4 regions of the Bradyrhizobium sp. WBAH42 genome follow, and region 1 is predicted to be linked to each of the others. Evidence: predicted binding sites of a transcription regulator. Region 1 holds the regulator's gene; each other region holds the start of a gene.
What was found. Region 1 encodes LexA, which represses DNA repair genes until DNA is damaged. Its sites were predicted from a motif close to TGTTCNNNNTGTGTTCNG; they were not measured.

Region 1 (4,312 bases):
CGCTGGCGGTGGCGGCGCTGATCGTGCTCGCGGTCGCGCCGGAGGCGCTGGTGCATCCGAGCTTCCAGATGTCGTTTGCGGCAACGCTCGGGCTGGTCGCGCTGGTGCAGATCGGCATGCCGAACCTGCTCGCCTCACCCGATCATTCCGCGACGGCGCGGATCGCGCTGTGGGGCGGCCGCGAGATCGCGATGCTGTTCCTGGCCTCGCTGATCGCGGGGCTCGCGACCACGCCATATGCCGCCTTCCACTTCCATCGCGTGACGCCATACGGCGTCATCGCCAATCTCGGCGCCATGCCGGTGGTGTCGGCGCTGGTGATGCCGGCCGGGCTGCTCGGACTGCTCGCAGCGCCTTTCGGGCTCGACGGCGTGTTCTGGTGGTTGATGGGAATCGGCATCGAGTGGATGGTCCTGGTCGCGCGCTGGGTGGCGGCCCTGCCGGGCGCCGTCGGCCGCATTCCGGCGTTCGGGATCGCGCCGCTGATCGCGGCGAGCCTCGGGCTCATCGTGATGGGCCTGTTGCGCACGCCCTTGCGCTGGTCCGGCGCCCTGGTGCTGCTGGCGGCGATCCTCTGGGGGCTGTCGGTGCGCCAGCCTGATGTCCTGATTGCCGGGGATGGTGCGAGCGTCGCGGTCCGGGGCGCGGATGGGCGCTTGCAAGTGATCCGCGCCAGCAAGGACAGCTTCCTGCTGAAGGAGTGGCTGGCCGCCGATGCCGATCCGCGTGATGCCGGCAACGCCTCGTTGGCGAGCAGCGCGTCATGTGACGAGTCCGGTTGCGTGGCGCCGCTCGCGGACGGACGGCTGATCGCGTTGGCGACGCGCATCGACGCGCTGGCCGATGATTGCAGCCGCGCCGCGCTGGTGGTGACGGCGCGGCCCGCGCCGCCCGACTGCGCGGCGATGGTCGTCGATCGGGCGCGTCTTGCCAGTCAGGGCGCGCTGGCTCTGACGCGAAGCGGAGAGGGTTTTTCGGTGCAGGCGGTGAGGGCGAGAGGGGCAAGCCGTCCTTGGCTGCCGGCCGGCGCCGGCGAGGGGGATTTCGACGGCAGCCTCGTGCCGAAGACGGCCGTGCCTCGCAACCGGGACGCAACGCCATCGGAGGCCGACTTGCAGGCCGACGATTGAAGATCGATGCGGGGAAAATCGGTCCGACGGGATCCCGCAGGACGCAAACCATACCATCTCGCCGGCCGCGGCCGGCGATGGCATTTGAATTTGGCCCTCGACTTTTCGGTCGGGGCCGACGGCGTCAGCCGATCGGCAGGCGCGTGATCGTGGGCCGCGTGTCGGCGACGATCTGCGGCTTGTGCTCGCGCTCGATGGCTTGCTGCGTCACCGGCAATTGCAGCACGGTCGCGCGCTGGCCTTCGACGAGCTGCGTCACCAGCACGTACTTGCCGTCCGGAAATTCGATCGCGTCATGATGGCGATCGGGAATGTGCGGGTCGATCTTGCCGAACTTGCCGACGCGGGAGTTGACGGTTCGCGTCCAGATCCAGCGGTTGTCATAGCGGACGTTATCGGCGAAAGCGAGCTCCGTTCCCGGCAGCAGACAGACCGCGACGGAGAGATCGGCTTCGGAGGCGAAGCCGCGCGTCGAGGTGCCGCGGAAGGTTGTCGTGACGATCGTCTCGCCAACTTCGGCGGGGCGCGTCGCGACGGCATGCAGGCTATAGTCACACATCGGGTGCTCCTCATACTGGGATAGCGACCCGCGTCTCTTTCGAGGCGCAGGCCTCTATCAGAGTGGAAGCCTCCAACGCTCTGCTCGGTTATGGGCAAATCTGCGGCTCGCATCCGCAGCACGCGATCACATTATCTTTCCCGGATTCGATAGGAACAAACCTCGCGTCCTTGCATTTGGCCCGCACTATCGGCGCTGTCGGCACAACTCTACCGGCGGAGCGAAATGGCCGCGTGTCCGCATGGGCGAGTGTCGCGCGGGAAGAGGCGCCGAACAGTCAGCGCAGAACCAGAAAGACCATCCAGCCGGAGCGGACAAGTATCCGCTCCAATCTTGGATCGACGATCGAAGCGCGCGTAGCGCTTACTTCCGGTATCAGTACTTCCGGTAAAGCCCGATCAGCTTGCCCTGGATCTTCACGCGGTTCGGCGGAAGAATGCGGACCTCGTAGGCGGCATTGGCGGGCTCGAGCGCGATCGAGGCGCCGCGGCGGCGGAAGCGCTTGAGCGTGGCCTCCTCGTCGTCGATCAGCGCCACCACGATGTCGCCGGTATTGGCGGTCTCGTTGCGCTGGATCAGCGCCATGTCGCCGTCGAGGATGCCGGCCTCGACCATCGAATCGCCGCGCACCTCGAGCGCGTAGTGCTCGCCGGAGCCGAGCATGTCCGGCGGGACGCTGATGGTGTGGCTGCGGGTCTGCAGCGCCTCGATCGGCGTGCCGGCCGCGATGCGGCCCATCACGGGCACCGCGACGGGGCGCTCGCCCTCATCCGCGGGCGGGCTGGAGCTCGCGCGCACCTTGCCGAGATTGCCCTCGATGACGCTCGGGGTGAAGCCGCGGCGATTGCCGGCTGCGGCCTGGAGCTCGGGCAGCTTGATCACCTCGATGGCACGGGCGCGGTTGGGCAGGCGGCGAATGAAGCCGCGCTCCTCGAGCGCAGTGATCAGGCGATGAATGCCTGACTTCGAGCGCAGGTCGAGCGCATCCTTCATCTCGTCGAAGGACGGCGGCACGCCGCTTTCCTTCAGACGTTCGCTGATGAACCGCAGAAGCTCGTATTGTTTGCGCGTCAACATCTCGACCAAAGTCCCCCGGTTGATGTCGTTCGATTCCGAGACGATGAAGTCGGCAATAAGCCGCTACATCCTCGAAACAAATCATGAACGGACACTATATGTTCGATATGTGTTCCGCAACTGCTTAATTTATGGTGAACGAGGCCGAACTCGCGGAATGCGTGCGGCCGGGCAGCTCAGACGGGCAGCCGCAGCACCTCGCAAGGTGTGCCGGCCTCGGCCTTCGGCGCGAACGGTGCGCGCACGAGAAGTACCTGTGCCGCAGAGAGATTCGCAAGCAGGGAGGAGTCCTGATGGCTGACGGGAAGGGCGACGCGCGTGCCGTCGTCGCGTACCTCCAGCCGCGCACGCAGATAATCCTCGCGCTGGTCGTTGGCGCCGAGATCGCGGCCCAGCACGGCGCGCTCGCGCTGATGATGAATCACAGAACCGCCCGACAGGGCCCGAATCAAGGGCACCATGAACAGGAAGGCGCACACGTATGACGACACGGGATTGCCGGGCAGGCCGATCACGCGCATCGCGCCGAGGCGACCATGCATCATCGGCTTGCCGGGCCGGATCGCGATCTTCCAGAACGCAATCTCGATGCCTTCGCCCTTGAGCGCCTGCTGGACCAGATCGTGGTCGCCGACCGACGCACCGCCGGTCGTGACCAGGATGTCGGCGCCGCTCTCGCGTGCGCGGCGGATGCCGGCGGACGTGGACTCCAGCGTATCGGCGGCAATTCCGAGGTCGATGGTCTCGGCGCCCTCGCTGCGGGCAAGGGCGTGCAGGGCATAGCCATTGGAATAGACGATCTGACCGGGACCAGGCGCGGTGCCCGGCATGACCAGCTCGTCGCCGGTGGCGAGAATCGCGACCCTCGGGCGGCGGATAACGGCGAGATGAGGATGATTCATTCCGGCGGCGAGGGCGAGATCGCGCTCGGTGAGACGGATTCCCTTGCGCAGCAGCACGTCGCCTTCGCGGAAGTCGATGCCCGCAGGGCGGATGTGCCGGCCACAAATTGCGGCTTCCTTGATCGTGACATGCGTGCCGTCGGCAATTGTGTCCTCCTGGATCACGACGGCATCGGCGCCGTCGGGAACGACGCCGCCGGTGAAGATCCGCACGGCTTCGCCGGGGCCGACCCTTCCCGCGAACGGCCGACCCGCCGCGACCTCACCGACGACGGTCAGCCTGGTCTCGATGGCCGCGTCGGACGCGCGCACGGCATAGCCGTCCATCGCCGACATCGCCTCCGGCGGCTGCGTACGCCGCGCCGCGACATCGTGCGCGAGCACACGATGGTGGGCCTCGTCGAGGCGAACCATCTCTTCAGCCAGCGGCTCGGCGCCGGTCAGCACCGCGGCGAGCGCGTCAGAAACCGGCATCAGGGCCACGGGCGAACTCCGCAACAAATCAGGACTCGGTCGGCAAGTTCTAGCTGAGCGGAGGGACTGAAGCAAAAAGGCCTCCCTGGCCAGCAAGAAGCCACACTTCCTTTCGGTCTCGGGTCGGCTTATCTTCTGTCCATGACAAAACTGCTCGAAAAGGCGCTCAA
Region 2 (4,312 bases), 2.1 Mb from region 1:
TGATGCCCAGCTATCGGCTTGCGGAAGGTCACTTGCTCGTAGAGAGCGGCCCAACGATGGACCTAAAGGTCCATCAATATGTCGTGCAGTACAGCCGCGAAGAAAGAGGTGAGAAATGCCCCTATCCGGGGCTCGCCAAGTTCATGGCAGAACGCGACGTACATTTCGGACATGGATCGACACCACTCCGATAGCCTTGATCTACCACTTGACGACTTTGAGTTGATCGAGGTGGCGCAAGCCGCCTAACTGGTCGGAGCAGCGAGGCCGAGATCTGTGTAGACCGGTTTCAGCTCAGCGAACGTGAGCGGCCATGCATCTTGTGCATCGGCCGGGCGCTTCGACACTGCCCAGTAGACAAGCATGATGCTTGGCTGGCGAAAGAGGAGCTTCGTTGCAGAGCGCTCCCTGATGCGATCGAGCAGGAATGGCTTCTGTTCAAAAAGCGAGCGGATGGCTTCCCCTGGCTTATCGCCAGCGAATGTTGCAAACGCGTCATTGAGAAGCCCTTCGGCTCTCGTCGGATCAGGCTCTCGACCGAGAAGTTCGCGATACATGTCTGACATTTGTTTTGAAAGCTCTCGTGCGGGCGCGACGTTTCTCTCGATAAGCTCCATCAGTTCCCGGAAATAATCGCCAGTGGCCTCGATGAGGGCCATACTCTTGGCTGCGGCCCGGTGCATCTCCGGCGTCTGCGCCACGCTCGGCTTGTAGATGGTGTCGTGCGTCAACTCGCTATGGGCGTGCTGCAATAGCGTTCGCACCTGAACTTCGCAGGGCGTCCCTGGCGCGACGATGAGTTCACCTAGTTTCTTTTCACCTTTCGCGCGCACCACGTAGTGTACGGATTGATACGTGAACGCGTATGGAGCCTGCGCGCGCTCCTCCTCGTAATCGCGGTCCTTAGACGCTTCCCACTCCCCGCATTCTTCTAAGGCACGGCACACAATCGCGATGTCTCTGTCCAGGAGCACAACGAAGCGCACCCCGACTTTGTCCGTGATCTCGTTGAGCGGATCGGCATATTTTTTACCGCGATAGAATGCCTTGGTGAGGATCGAGCCATCCCCCTTCAGTCGCGGTTCAGCCGGGATGCGAACGAAGATATCAGCCGATACCGGTGTGACGAGCGGAGCAATTTGCTCCATCAGCTTTTGAGCAACAAACTTCCCCCACGCCTCGACGCTCGGGCGTTCCTGATACCAGCGGCTAAGGAACTCTTCCTCGGTCATTCTTGTGAGCGGATACGGTCTTTGATGGTAATGCGCGTCCACACGGCGGATTGTCCGGGCTCGGCACCATCCATGACAACCCTCTCCATTTCGATTAGGTCCTTGAAGGCTTCCGGCGGCCCACTTAGTTCGATGCTACCAGAGAACCGTATCCGGCGCTTGCTGAGTTGGCCCTTGAGGTCGCCGATATCCTTCTGCACGGCAGTGAGCGGGAAGTTCTTGCACTGCATATAATTCGTGTAGTCATCTTGGGCATCATTGGGCAGATAAGTCGTTGAGAAGCTGTTAACCTGAATTGTAGGCGTTTGGTCGACCTTCAGATAAGTGTACAGCGAAGTCAGCAAATCGTCCTTCTCTTCTGGCTCAACTGAGAGCTGACGGATGAAGTCGCGGGTGTTTTCGAAGAAGGAGCGGGTCAGATACGCACTATTCTCCGGCATTCTGCATCCGAGGAACGTCCCGTAAAAATACTTTGCAGCCCCCTCGCGGTTTCGCTGCGTCATATGACTATCGTAGACGTGCGCGCGCCAGGCTTCCGGCAAAGTTCGGCGCGCATCCGCCAGGGTGAAGAAGCCGATCTTGTACAGCTTCGACGCAGGCGTCAGGAAAAGGTCGGTCAAGTACTGGATCGCCGTGCCGCGTTCGCGGAAGCCACTTTGCTTCTCAGCTTTGATGATGCCGACATACGGCCGCGACGAGCCGCCAACCGTGCCGGTGAAGACCACCAACTTGCCTCCAGGGAGGTTCTTGGCCTGTTGTGCATTTGCAAGTTTGTCCGCGAACTTGGCGGAGCCCGCAATGAATGCACCATCCGGCTTGCCAACTAATGTGGCGGCCAACCCCACTGCGCTGTCAGGTCCGTGCTCCGCAATTTCCAATTCCATGCTTTGCGAGGCATCGCCCATAGCGTCGACTACCCGTTCCGTGAATGAAGCCATGGCATCGGTCGGCAACGCCACAAGTTGCCCCGCATAGCTAGGTGCTACCAGCGCCCCGTCATGCCGACGCTTGAAGACCTTGTGGAGAACGACCCGCTCCACGACCAAATTCTCAAATGACATATTCCCCCCTCCCGCAAACAGGCGGCGAGCAGAGGATAAACACTACTTAGACGGGTTTGGCGAGCGGCTCGCTGTTCTCATTTTGTTCTACGCGTCCGCTGTGCGCGTTGCAAGGGCTTACCACCGAGATCGTCAGGGTTCCTGAGCGGCTAACCAAAAGCATGGGCATCCCTCGGCCCACGGATCGCAAAAACCCTGTGAATGCCTATCTTGGTCCTATGTTTCGGTCCTTTGAGTTTTGCCTGCCGACCAAGGGTACTACGGTCCCGGACGGCGCCGATTGGCTCCATGAAAATAAAATATGATGGGTATCGCCTCCGCTTGGAGCGCGATGGCGACCGCGTGCGCCTGATCACGCGCGGCGGCTACAATTGGGCGAGTCGTTATCCATGGATCGTAGAAGCCGCGCGTAAGGTCCGCCAGAAGCAATTCGTGCTCGACGGCGAAGCCGTCGTGCTTGGCGTCGATGGCGTCTCCGATTTCAACGCGCTTCACTCCCGCAAACATGATCACGAGGTGCAGTTCTGCGCCTTCGATATTCTCGCCGCAGGCGGCGACGACCTCCGCATGCTTCCCCTGTCAATGCGAAAGACGAACTTGGAGCGCCTGCTGGCACGTCGTCCTGAAGGCGTCTTCGTCAATCCCTTCGAACGTGGCGAGCTTGGGCCTGATCTATTCCACGCTGCCTGCAACATGGGACTTGAGGGACTAGTGTCGAAACGTCGCGACCGGCCCTATGAGGCCGGACGTAGTAAGTACTGGGTTAAAGTGAAGAACCGTAGTCACCCCGCGATGGAGCGCGAGCTGTGAGCAGAGCGGCAGGTCCGATCTGCAACTAACAGCGGACCTCAACGGGTGATTGGACCACTTCGCCTTGGGGCCATATCCGGACTCATGGACCGAGGAGCATTGATTCAGTGACGCTGCGCTACGAACTCGTCCATGTAGCGCAGTAGTTTTCGCCCGTCCTTTTTGAGCAGGGCGTCAGAAAGGACCCCGTCAATATGGCTGGCCCAGCCCAAATAAGCCAATGCCCAACGCCCGTACCTTCTCTTTCCGATTGGATCTGTCGGCAACGTCACAAGGCCCGTATGCCTGGCATCGCTACAAATCGAAGCCTGCATGATATTTAGGTCAGCTTCTGCGCCTTCAAGAAATTGAGCAAAATGGCGACCGGAAAACAACAAAACACCAGTTAGCCTAAGTTCAGGATTTCGAGCTTCCGCGATACTTCGAATGTTGGCGATCTCGGCGTCAGCATCCTGCCCGAGCAAACTGGAACTGACGTAGAGCCACGTTGCAAGCATCGATACTGTCAGTCCTGGATGGTGCGGATTAACTTGGCTCGCCGGGCAAGGTCGTCATAGGTGTTGGCGATCTTACGGAGCGATTCCTTGACCTGCTTATGCTCGCAGTTGTCCGCCTTCGCGCGGAACTCCTCTGCACGCATCTCCCAATATTTTGGTGGATGCATTTTCTCGTTTCCCATGATCGCCTCCGCTTGATCGGCGGTACGTGATCTGGGTTCATGTGTCGCTGACAAACGTCAATTGAGGTAGTTTGCGCGCTTGAATTAAAAACCTCAACTAGGTTCGGACAAACGCGGGCGCTGCGAAAGGTTAGCTAAGGGTCAATGGCGACGTTTGGCCCGGCTCAAGTTGGCCCCGACGCGACCGTTGAGACGCCCCCTGACACACTCGGGCGCGTTAAGCTGTTGGCGTCGCCAAGGCAGCTTTGGGTCAAAATCGGCGGTCTGAATCCGTGCACGCCACGTCCGATCTGCACTCGACAGCCGACGTTTGGATGCGCGTCGGCTATACAGCTTCGGGCCAGAACCGGACCATAGCAGTGTCAAGAGCAGCAACACTGACCTTCCTAGAGTTCGCATTGATTTTGAACTTCTGCGGAACACCACGAACTAGACTAGGTGTTTAGTCCCAGACTTTGATGGTGCATCCTTGTCGCACGATTCGAAGGAAGCGCTATGGGACAGATTTTACACGGCTGCGCCACCACGAC
Region 3 (4,312 bases), 120 kb from region 1:
GCTCGACCATCGTCGCCTTGTTCACCTGATACGGGATCTCGGTGATGACGATCGCCTCGCGCTCTTTCCGGATCGTCTCGAAGGTGACCTTGCCGCGCATCACGATGGAGCCGCGGCCGAGATGATAGGCGCTGCGGATGCCCTGGCGGCCGAGGATGATGCCGCCGGTCGGGAAATCCGGGCCCGGGATGATGGCATTGAGCTCGTCGATCGTCAGAGCCGGATTGTCGATCAGCGCGACGCAGGCATCGATCACCTCGCCGAGATTGTGCGGCGGGATGTTGGTGGCCATGCCGACCGCGATGCCGCCGGCGCCGTTGACCAGCAGGTTCGGGAACCGCGCCGGCAGAACCACCGGCTCCTTTTCGGAGCCGTCGTAATTGTCCTGGAAGTCGACCGTGTCGTCGTCGATGTCCTCGAGCAGCTTCAGCGCGATCTTGGTCAGGCGGGACTCGGTGTAGCGCATGGCCGCCGGCGGATCGCCGTCGACCGAGCCGAAATTGCCCTGGCCGTCGATCAAGGGCGCGCGCATCGAGAAGTCCTGCGCCATGCGCACCAAGGCGTCGTAGATCGCCTGGTCGCCATGGGGGTGGTACTTACCCATGACCTCGCCGACGGCACCGGCGGACTTCTTGTGCTTCTTGTCCGGGGTGTCGCCGCGATTGTTCATCGCGAACAGGATGCGGCGGTGCACCGGCTTCAACCCGTCGCGCGCATCGGGCAGCGCACGCGCCACGATCACGCTCATGGCGTAATCGAGGTAGGACTTCTTCATCTCCTCGTAGATGGAAACGGGGCGAATGTCCGAGGGGTGCGCCGGCTGGTCGCCGGGCTTGTTGTCGTCGTCAGCCAAGGGGGAATCCGGTGAGGTTTTGTCTGGGAATCATATAGCGCATCCGGGGTCGGATAACCACCCTGGCAGCCGCTCGGAAAGCGCTTTTTCCGCTTATTTTTCCAATAACTTACGGCCTCAGAGCCGCGCCCTGGACGGCCACGGAATCGACCCTCCAGAACCACCCGCAACGCCGGCCTGAACACCAGGGAAGCGGCGCCCCGTCAGCCAGCTTTCCGCTGCGCAACGGACCTCACCCCAAACATGAAGCGGGCCCGGAAAATCCGAGCCTGCCCAGCCAATTAGTAAGGTTTGCTGACCCGATGCGGGAAGCGCGATCGAAATCGCCGCCTCACCGGGCCGAGCGGTCCGCCCGCTCAGAACGGGATGTCGTCGTCCATGTCGCTGTTGCGACCGCCGCCAGCGGCAACCGGACGGCGCGGCGCGCTGCTCACGGGTCCGGAGGAGCCGAAATCGCCGCCCGGCTCGTCGGCGAAGCTGCCGCCTCCGCCGCCGCCACCGCGGCCATCCAGCATCGTCAGCGTCGAGTTGAAGCCCTGGAGCACGACCTCCGTCGAGTACTTCTCGACGCCGCTCTGGTCGGTCCATTTGCGGGTCTGCAGCGCGCCCTCGATGTAAACCTTCGCGCCCTTCTTCAGATACTGTTCGACGACCTTGCAAAGCGGCTCAGAGAAGATCACGACGCGATGCCACTCGGTCTTCTCCTTGCGCTCGCCGGTGTTCTTGTCGCGCCAGGTCTCCGACGTCGCGATGCTCAAATTCGCGATCGGCCGCCCGTCCTGGGTGCGGCGGATTTCGGGATCCTTGCCGAGATTTCCAACTAGAATGACCTTGTTGACGCTTCCCGCCATCGCCGCTCTCCACTCCGAATGCCACTGAATTTCAAAAGGGGCCAATCCCGCTGCCCGCGTTTCTCTGCGCCCGTCGAGGCGACCCTATACGCTTGCGGGCACCGCTCAGCCTGCCACCCCCAGGGTTATCCCCACATATAGCATCGCGCTCAGATTTGTTCCAGATTTGTTCTTTATAGCGGTAGAGCAAACATTCGGCCGGTCGCCAACGAAAAGAGCAGCGCTCCGATGGAACTTTTTTGGGTTCCCGTGAACGACGAAAACCGCTTAACATTCATCAAGTTGTTCCACCTCAGTTGAGCCGCGAGTGTGGCATTCCGGAGACGGACTCTGCCCTTTCCTTAGGCTACCTTTGCCTCGGAATTGGTTCATATGGGCGTCGCGCCTGATCAGCCGCTTCGGGGACTTTCGTGAAGCGGACGTAACTGGGGAGACTGCAATGAATAAGGTTCTATTTGGCGCAATCAGTGTACTGGCATTGGGGCTGTCGGCTCCGGCAGGCGCGGCAGATCTTGCCGCGCGGCCCTACACCAAGGCTCCCGCTCCGGCGGTCGCTGCGATTTACGACTGGAGCGGCTTCTACATCGGCATCAACGGCGGCGGCGGCACGAGCCACAAGTGCTGGGACTTCCTCGACACCACCGGCGTCGTCACCGGCGTTCCCGGTACCTTCGTCGGTGAAGGATGCCACAACGCGACCGGGGGCACGGTCGGTGGCCAGATCGGCTATCGCTGGCAGTCGGCCAGTTGGGTGTTCGGCGTCGAAGGCCAGGGTAACTGGGCTGACTTCTCGGGCGACAACGTCAGCACCGTCTTCCCTGGAAGCGCTTTGGTCACCGGTGACCGCAACCGCTCGCGCATCGATGCTTTCGGCCTGATCACCGGCCAGGTCGGTTACGCCTGGAACAACGTCTTGTTCTATGTGAAGGGCGGCGGCGCCGTGGTCGGGGACAAGTACGACGTTTATGCCGCGGCCGGCACGCCGGGCGCCGGCACGCTGCTGGCGTCGGCTCGCGAGACCCGCTGGGGCGGCACCGTTGGCGCCGGCCTGGAATTCGGATTTGCTCCGAACTGGACGCTCGGCGTCGAGTACAACCACATCTTCCTCGGCGACCGCACAATCGGTTTCACGACGCCTGCGGGCGCCGTGTTCGGGAGCGATCGCATCAGCCAGGATGTCGATATCGGCCTGGTCCGGTTGAATTATCGCTTCGGCGGCCCGCTGATCGCGAGGTACTGATATCCCTCTGATTTTGTGAGTGAATGCAAGGGCCGGCCCGCTGCGCCGGCCCTTCTTTTTTGCGGCACGATGCCTGGACGTAGATGAGTCAGCAACCATCACCTTTTCGACTGTTGTGGCTTTTCGGAGACACAACTTGCGGCTTTGGTGGTGTAAAGACGGCGTCAGTTGGGCCGTTGAGTCCGATGCCCTTCCGCGACGGAAGGCAACAACAGAAACTGGGACTGGGATTAAGTTGAAAATGAAAAAGGTTTTGTTGGCTTCGGCCTGTGTATTCGCTCTTGCGGCCCCCGCTTCGGCTGCTGATCTGGCAGCCCGCCCCTACACCAAGGCTCCGGTGGCTGTGGCCTCGGTCTATAACTGGACCGGCTTCTACCTCGGTATCGTCGGCGGCGGCGCTTGGGAGAACGGTTCCGGCGACCCGCGGATGAAGGGTGGCTTCGTCGGCGGCACCGGCGGCTATAACTGGCAGACCGGCAACGTCGTGTTCGGCGTGGAAGCCGACGGCTCGTGGGCTGATGTCAATGCTTCGGTGACCACCCCTGTTCTCTTTGGCGGCGCTATCGTTCCCGTGACCACGAGCTCGCGCATTGATGCGCTCGGCACTGTGCGCGGCCGTATCGGTTGGGCCGTCAACAACGTGCTGTTCTACGCTACGGGCGGCTACGCCTGGATCGACAACAAGATCACCGTCAGCTCGCCCTTCGCAAGCGTCTCGGACAGCAAGTGGCATTCCGGTTGGACGGTCGGCGCTGGCGTCGAGGCATTCTTCGCGCCGCAGTGGTCAGTCAAGGGCGAGTATCTCTATCGCAGCCTGGGCGGCGAGACCTACTTCTCGGGTATCGGCGCTCCGGTGAACACCGGCACGCTCAACCTTCACACCGTGCAGGTCGGCGTGAACTATCACTTCGGTGGCCCGGTCGTCGCGAAGTACTAAGCTTCGTCTCTGACGCACCCGCGTTACGAAAGGCCGGCCTCGCGCCGGCCTTTTTGTATTTGTTGCGGCCGCCCCGTTCGTTCGCGTTTTCGGACGGATGTGGCGGCCGGGTGACACAACTTTTGGCTTCAATGGTGTAAAGCAATGACGTTACTTGAGTCATGAGGTCCGCTGCTCTTCCGCTCTCCGGAAGACCGGAATGAGAAACGGAAGTGGGGAATGGATATGAAGAAGCTTTTGCTGGCTTCGGCCAGTTTGTTCGCACTCAGCGCGTTGGCACCGGCCTCGGCGGCCGATTTGGCGGCCCGCCCCTACGCCAAGGCTCCGGTGGCGCCGATCGCGGTGTACAACTGGAGCGGCTTCTACCTCGGCATCAACGGCGGCGGTGCATCGAGCCGCAATTGCTGGGATCTCAATGCCGTGCTCGGTGT
Region 4 (4,312 bases), 1.8 Mb from region 1:
GCCTGCTGCGAGCCGACCACGGCGCGGGAGAGATGATAGAGCGCGATGAATGTCGCGATCTCGCAGAGCTCGGCGAGTACGTAAACACCGAACATGTGGCCGCCGGCGGCGCGATAGGCGATGTCGGCGAGCCAGATTGGCAGCGGCGGGCCGAGATCAGTGCCGACCTGGTATTCCCTGCCGAAGGCCAAGAGGGCCGCGAGGGTGCCGGGCGGGCTGCGGTAGAACACCAGCGCCACGAACAGCCACATGGCGGCCTGCAGCAGCACGGCGATCCACACGATCAGCCGCGGCCGGGCGCGAATGAGCTCGATGACCAGGGAGGTAAACCGCATACAACGTCCGAAGGTGCAGCCAACCCGTCCAGCCGGCCCTATTCGCTCACCTCTGTTTTGATAATGGGCGTCACGGGTTGTGGCAACCGCCGCGGATCGTCATGCCCGGGCTTGTCCCGCCTGCGCGGCCATGACGCGCGGATGCCGTCGAAGGATCAGCTAGAGATTTACGGAGGCGTCGATCTCGACGCTCGCCTCGACGTGCACCTCGACCTCGGTCACCGAGAACAGGTCCGGCACCGGCTCGACGGTCCAGGGCATGTGCTTGGCGCGGGCGGCGGCAACGGGGGCGAAGAAGCTGCGGTGGTGGATGGAGGGGCCGAGGCGATCGAGCGCGTCGAGATGCTCGGGGACGGCGTAGCCCTTGTGCTGCTCGAAGCCGTAGCCGGGGCAGTCCTGCGCCAGCGCGCACATCAGCCGGTCACGGGTGACCTTGGCGACGATGGAGGCCGCGGCGATCGACAGCACGATACCGTCGCCGCCGATCACCGCCTCGCAATCGCATGCGGTATCGAGCCGGTCGCGGCCGTCGACGAAGACGTGCCTGGGCGCCTCCGGCAGGGCCACCACGGCACGCTTCAGCGCCCACAGCGAGGCGCGCAGGATGTTGTCGCGGTCGATTCGCCCCCGCGACGCGACGGCGACCGAGACCTGCGCGGTGGCGCAGATCTTGTCGAACAGCTTTTCGCGCTCCTCGGCGGTCAGGCGCTTGGAATCGTCGATGCCGCGCGGAATGCGGTCGGGGTCGAGAATTACCGCGGCGGCCACCACGGGACCTGCCAGCGGGCCGCGGCCGGCCTCGTCGCAGCCCGCGACCGGCCAGACGCCGCGCTTGATCAGCGCGCGCTCGCGGCGGAAGCTGGGGGGAGCGACGGCGATGATGCCTTTCTTGCCGGCGGCGGCAACCTTCGCAGCATTGGCCGCAGACGTCTTGGCCACAGGCGCTTTAGCCGCCTTGTCAGGCGCAGTCTTGTTCGCGGCCTGCTTCTTGGGCGCGTCTTTGGCTGGGGTTTTGGCGGACTTGTCCCGAATCATGGCCGGGATCGTGCGCCAGGGGGCTTCGCCAGCGCAACCGGGAACCCAGGATATTCCCGTTATTCAGGCCGGGCGCCCTACGCCCACCGCCAATCAGAACAGGCTGAGCTGATCGCCGTTCCGCTTCGGCCGCGCAAAGTGGTCCGTCGTCAGCTTGGAGCGCCGTTTGTTGAGGCCGAGCCTGTCGCAGGCGATCTCGAAGCGGCGGCCGACGGTCCAGGCCATCGGTCCCGTGCCCTTCATCCGTTCGCCCCATTTGGCGTCGTAGTCGCGCCCGCCCCGCATGTCGCGGATCAGGGTGAAGACGTGGCGGTAGCGGTCCGGATAGTTCGCCATCAGCCATTCGCGGAAGAGATCGCGCACCTCCAGCGGCAGCCGCAGCAGCACATAGGCGGCTTCCTTGACGCCGGCATGGGCGGCGGCATCGAGGATGCGCTCGATCTCGGAATCGTTCAGTGCGGGAATCACGGGCGCGACCATCACCGTGGTGGGGATGCCGGCCTCCGAGAGCTGCTTGAGCGCCTCCAGCCGCTTCGGCGGAGTCGAGGCCCGCGGCTCCATGGTGCGCGCCAGCTTCGGGTCGAGCGAGGTGACCGAGATCGCGACCTTGGCGAGGTTGCGCTTGGCCATCCGCTGGAGAATGTCGATGTCGCGGAGCACCAGCGCCGACTTGGTGACGATGCCGACGGGATGCCCAGCGCCCTCCAGCACTTCCAAAATGCCGCGCATGATTTTGCGCTCGCGCTCGATCGGCTGGTAGGGATCGGTGTTGGTGCCGATCGCGATCATCCGCGGCTCGTAACCGGGGGCCGCAAGCTCCTTCTCGAGCAGCAAAGGAGCATCGGGCTTGGCGAACAGCTTCGACTCGAAGTCGAGCCCGGGCGACAGGCCGAGATAGGCGTGGGTCGGCCGCGCGAAGCAATAGACGCAGCCGTGCTCGCAGCCGCGATACGGATTGATCGATCGGTCGAAGCCGATGTCGGGGGAATCGTTACGGGTGATCACCTTGCGCGAGGTGTCGACGGCGACCGTGGTCTTGAACGGCGGCAGCTCGTCCAGGCTCTGCCAACCGTCATCGAAGGCGACGCGCGCCTCGGCCTCGAAGCGGCCGCTGGCGTTGGATTGTGCGCCCCGCCCCCGCCTTCGCGCGCGGTCGATGGCGACGCCGAGTTCAGGGAAATCCGAAGGCGCACCCGCCGGCTCGGAGGGCGCCGTGACCGGCGGGTGCTTGAGAGCATGAGAGGATGCTGGACTCATGCAGCCAAGATAGCACGACACAGGAACAAATCAAGAACACAAACAAAAATCGTGAAAACAACCCCATGCACAGTAGAGCTGCCCAAACTTCGCGCGTCCGCCTTTGACCTCACGCAACACGGCCGTCACGGCCATCCCGTTTCATGCCCGACGGATCGATCACCGCGGAACCGGGTTGGTGACGATCGCGAAGTGAAGGTCGGCAGGAACATGACAATCCAACAAAAAACGGCCGAAGCGAGCAGCGACCTCGATCTGCTCGATCGCTATTGGCGCGCCGCCAACTACCTCTCGGTCGGGCAAATCTACCTGCTCGACAATCCGCTGCTGCGCGAGCCGCTGCGGCCCGAGCACATCAAGCCGCGTCTGCTCGGACATTGGGGCACGACGCCGGGCCTGAATTTCATCTATGCCCATCTCAACCGCGTCATCCGCGCGCTCGATGTCAGCGTGATCTATGTCTGCGGTCCCGGCCATGGCGGCCCCGGCATGGTCGCCAACACCTATCTCGAAGGCAGCTACAGCGAGATCTATCCTGGCATCGCGCGCGATGCGGACGGATTGCGCAAGCTGTTCAGACAGTTCTCCTTCCCCGGCGGCATCCCGAGCCACGCCGCGCCGGAAACGCCGGGCTCCATCCACGAAGGCGGCGAGCTCGGCTACGCGCTTGTGCACGCCTATGGCGCGGCATTCGACAACCCGGACTTGATCGTCGCCTGCGTGGTCGGCGACGGCGAGGCCGAAACCGGGCCGCTCGCTGCGTCCTGGCACTCAAACAAGTTCCTGAACCCCGCCCATGACGGCGCAGTGCTGCCGATCCTGCATCTCAACGGCTACAAGATCGCCAACCCCACCGTGCTCGGACGCATGCAAGACGCGGAGATCCGCGACCTCTTCCGCGGGCTCGGCCACGAGCCGCTGTTCGTCAGCGGCGACGATCCCAAATTGATGCACCGGGCCATGGCCGATGCGCTGGACGTCGCATTCGCCAGCATCCGCTCGATCCAGCAACATGCCCGCGACGGCCGCACGCGCGTCGAGCGGCCGCGCTGGCCGATGATCGTGCTGCGCAGCCCGAAGGGCTGGACCGGCCCGAAGCAGGTCGACGGCAAGAAGGTCGAGGGATTTTGGCGCGCCCATCAGGTGCCTGTCGCAGGCTGCCGCGAGAACCCGGCGCATCTCAAGGTGCTCGAAGACTGGATGCGCAGCTACGAGCCGGAAAAACTGTTCGACGAAGGCGGCGCGCTCATTGCCGAGCTTCAGGCGCTCGCGCCGGAAGGCACCAGGCGGATGGGCGCCAATCCACACGCCAATGGCGGCGTGTTGAAGAAGGAGCTGAAGCTGCCGGACTTCCGCAGCTTCGCGATCGAGGTGCCGCAACCCGGCGAGGTCGTGGCGGAAGCGACGCGCGAGCTCGGCAAATTCCTGCGCGACGTCGTTCGCCTCAACGCCCAGCATCGAAACTTCCGCATCATGGGCCCGGACGAGACGGCATCGAACCGGCTCGACGCCGTGTTCGAAGCCACCGAACGCGTCTGGATGGAGCCGACCGAGCCTTACGACGTGCACCTCGCGCAGGACGGCCGCGTAATGGAGGTGCTGAGCGAGCATCTCTGCCAGGGCTGGCTGGAGGGCTACCTGCTCACGGGACGGCACGGCTTCTTCTCCTGTTACGAGGCCTTCAT

Region 2: DCG74_RS15515 (nucleoid-associated protein) is a predicted target of LexA. The motif match lies at 2,366-2,383, and genes of this name have one in related genera.
Region 3: DCG74_RS24985 (single-stranded DNA-binding protein) is a predicted target of LexA. The motif match lies at 1,861-1,878, and genes of this name have one in related genera.
Region 4: DCG74_RS34220 (PA0069 family radical SAM protein) is a predicted target of LexA. The motif match lies at 2,649-2,666, and genes of this name have one in related genera.

The regions. Positions count from the first base shown of each region.
Region 1 is NZ_CP036533.1:5,460,849-5,465,160, reverse strand. It holds gene DCG74_RS25590 (ComEC/Rec2 family competence protein) at 1-1,130, shown strand, start outside; gene DCG74_RS25585 (hypothetical protein) at 1,255-1,689, opposite strand; gene lexA (transcriptional repressor LexA) at 2,065-2,766, opposite strand; gene glp (gephyrin-like molybdotransferase Glp) at 2,943-4,151, opposite strand; gene DCG74_RS25570 (hypothetical protein) at 4,284-4,312, shown strand, end outside.
Region 2 is NZ_CP036533.1:3,311,148-3,315,459, reverse strand. It holds gene DCG74_RS15520 (GTP pyrophosphokinase family protein) at 246-1,232, opposite strand; gene DCG74_RS15515 (nucleoid-associated protein) at 1,229-2,293, opposite strand; gene DCG74_RS15510 (RNA ligase family protein) at 2,582-3,103, shown strand; gene DCG74_RS15505 (BLUF domain-containing protein) at 3,208-3,600, opposite strand; gene DCG74_RS15500 (hypothetical protein) at 3,609-3,782, opposite strand.
Region 3 is NZ_CP036533.1:5,339,811-5,344,122, forward strand. It holds gene gyrA (DNA gyrase subunit A) at 1-853, opposite strand, end outside; gene DCG74_RS24985 (single-stranded DNA-binding protein) at 1,210-1,704, opposite strand; gene DCG74_RS24990 (outer membrane protein) at 2,144-2,944, shown strand; gene DCG74_RS24995 (outer membrane protein) at 3,186-3,881, shown strand; gene DCG74_RS25000 (outer membrane protein) at 4,107-4,312, shown strand, end outside.
Region 4 is NZ_CP036533.1:7,263,754-7,268,065, forward strand. It holds gene DCG74_RS34210 (glycosyltransferase family 39 protein) at 1-335, opposite strand, end outside; gene DCG74_RS34215 (ribonuclease HII) at 495-1,370, opposite strand; gene DCG74_RS34220 (PA0069 family radical SAM protein) at 1,464-2,627, opposite strand; gene DCG74_RS34225 (phosphoketolase) at 2,838-4,312, shown strand, end outside.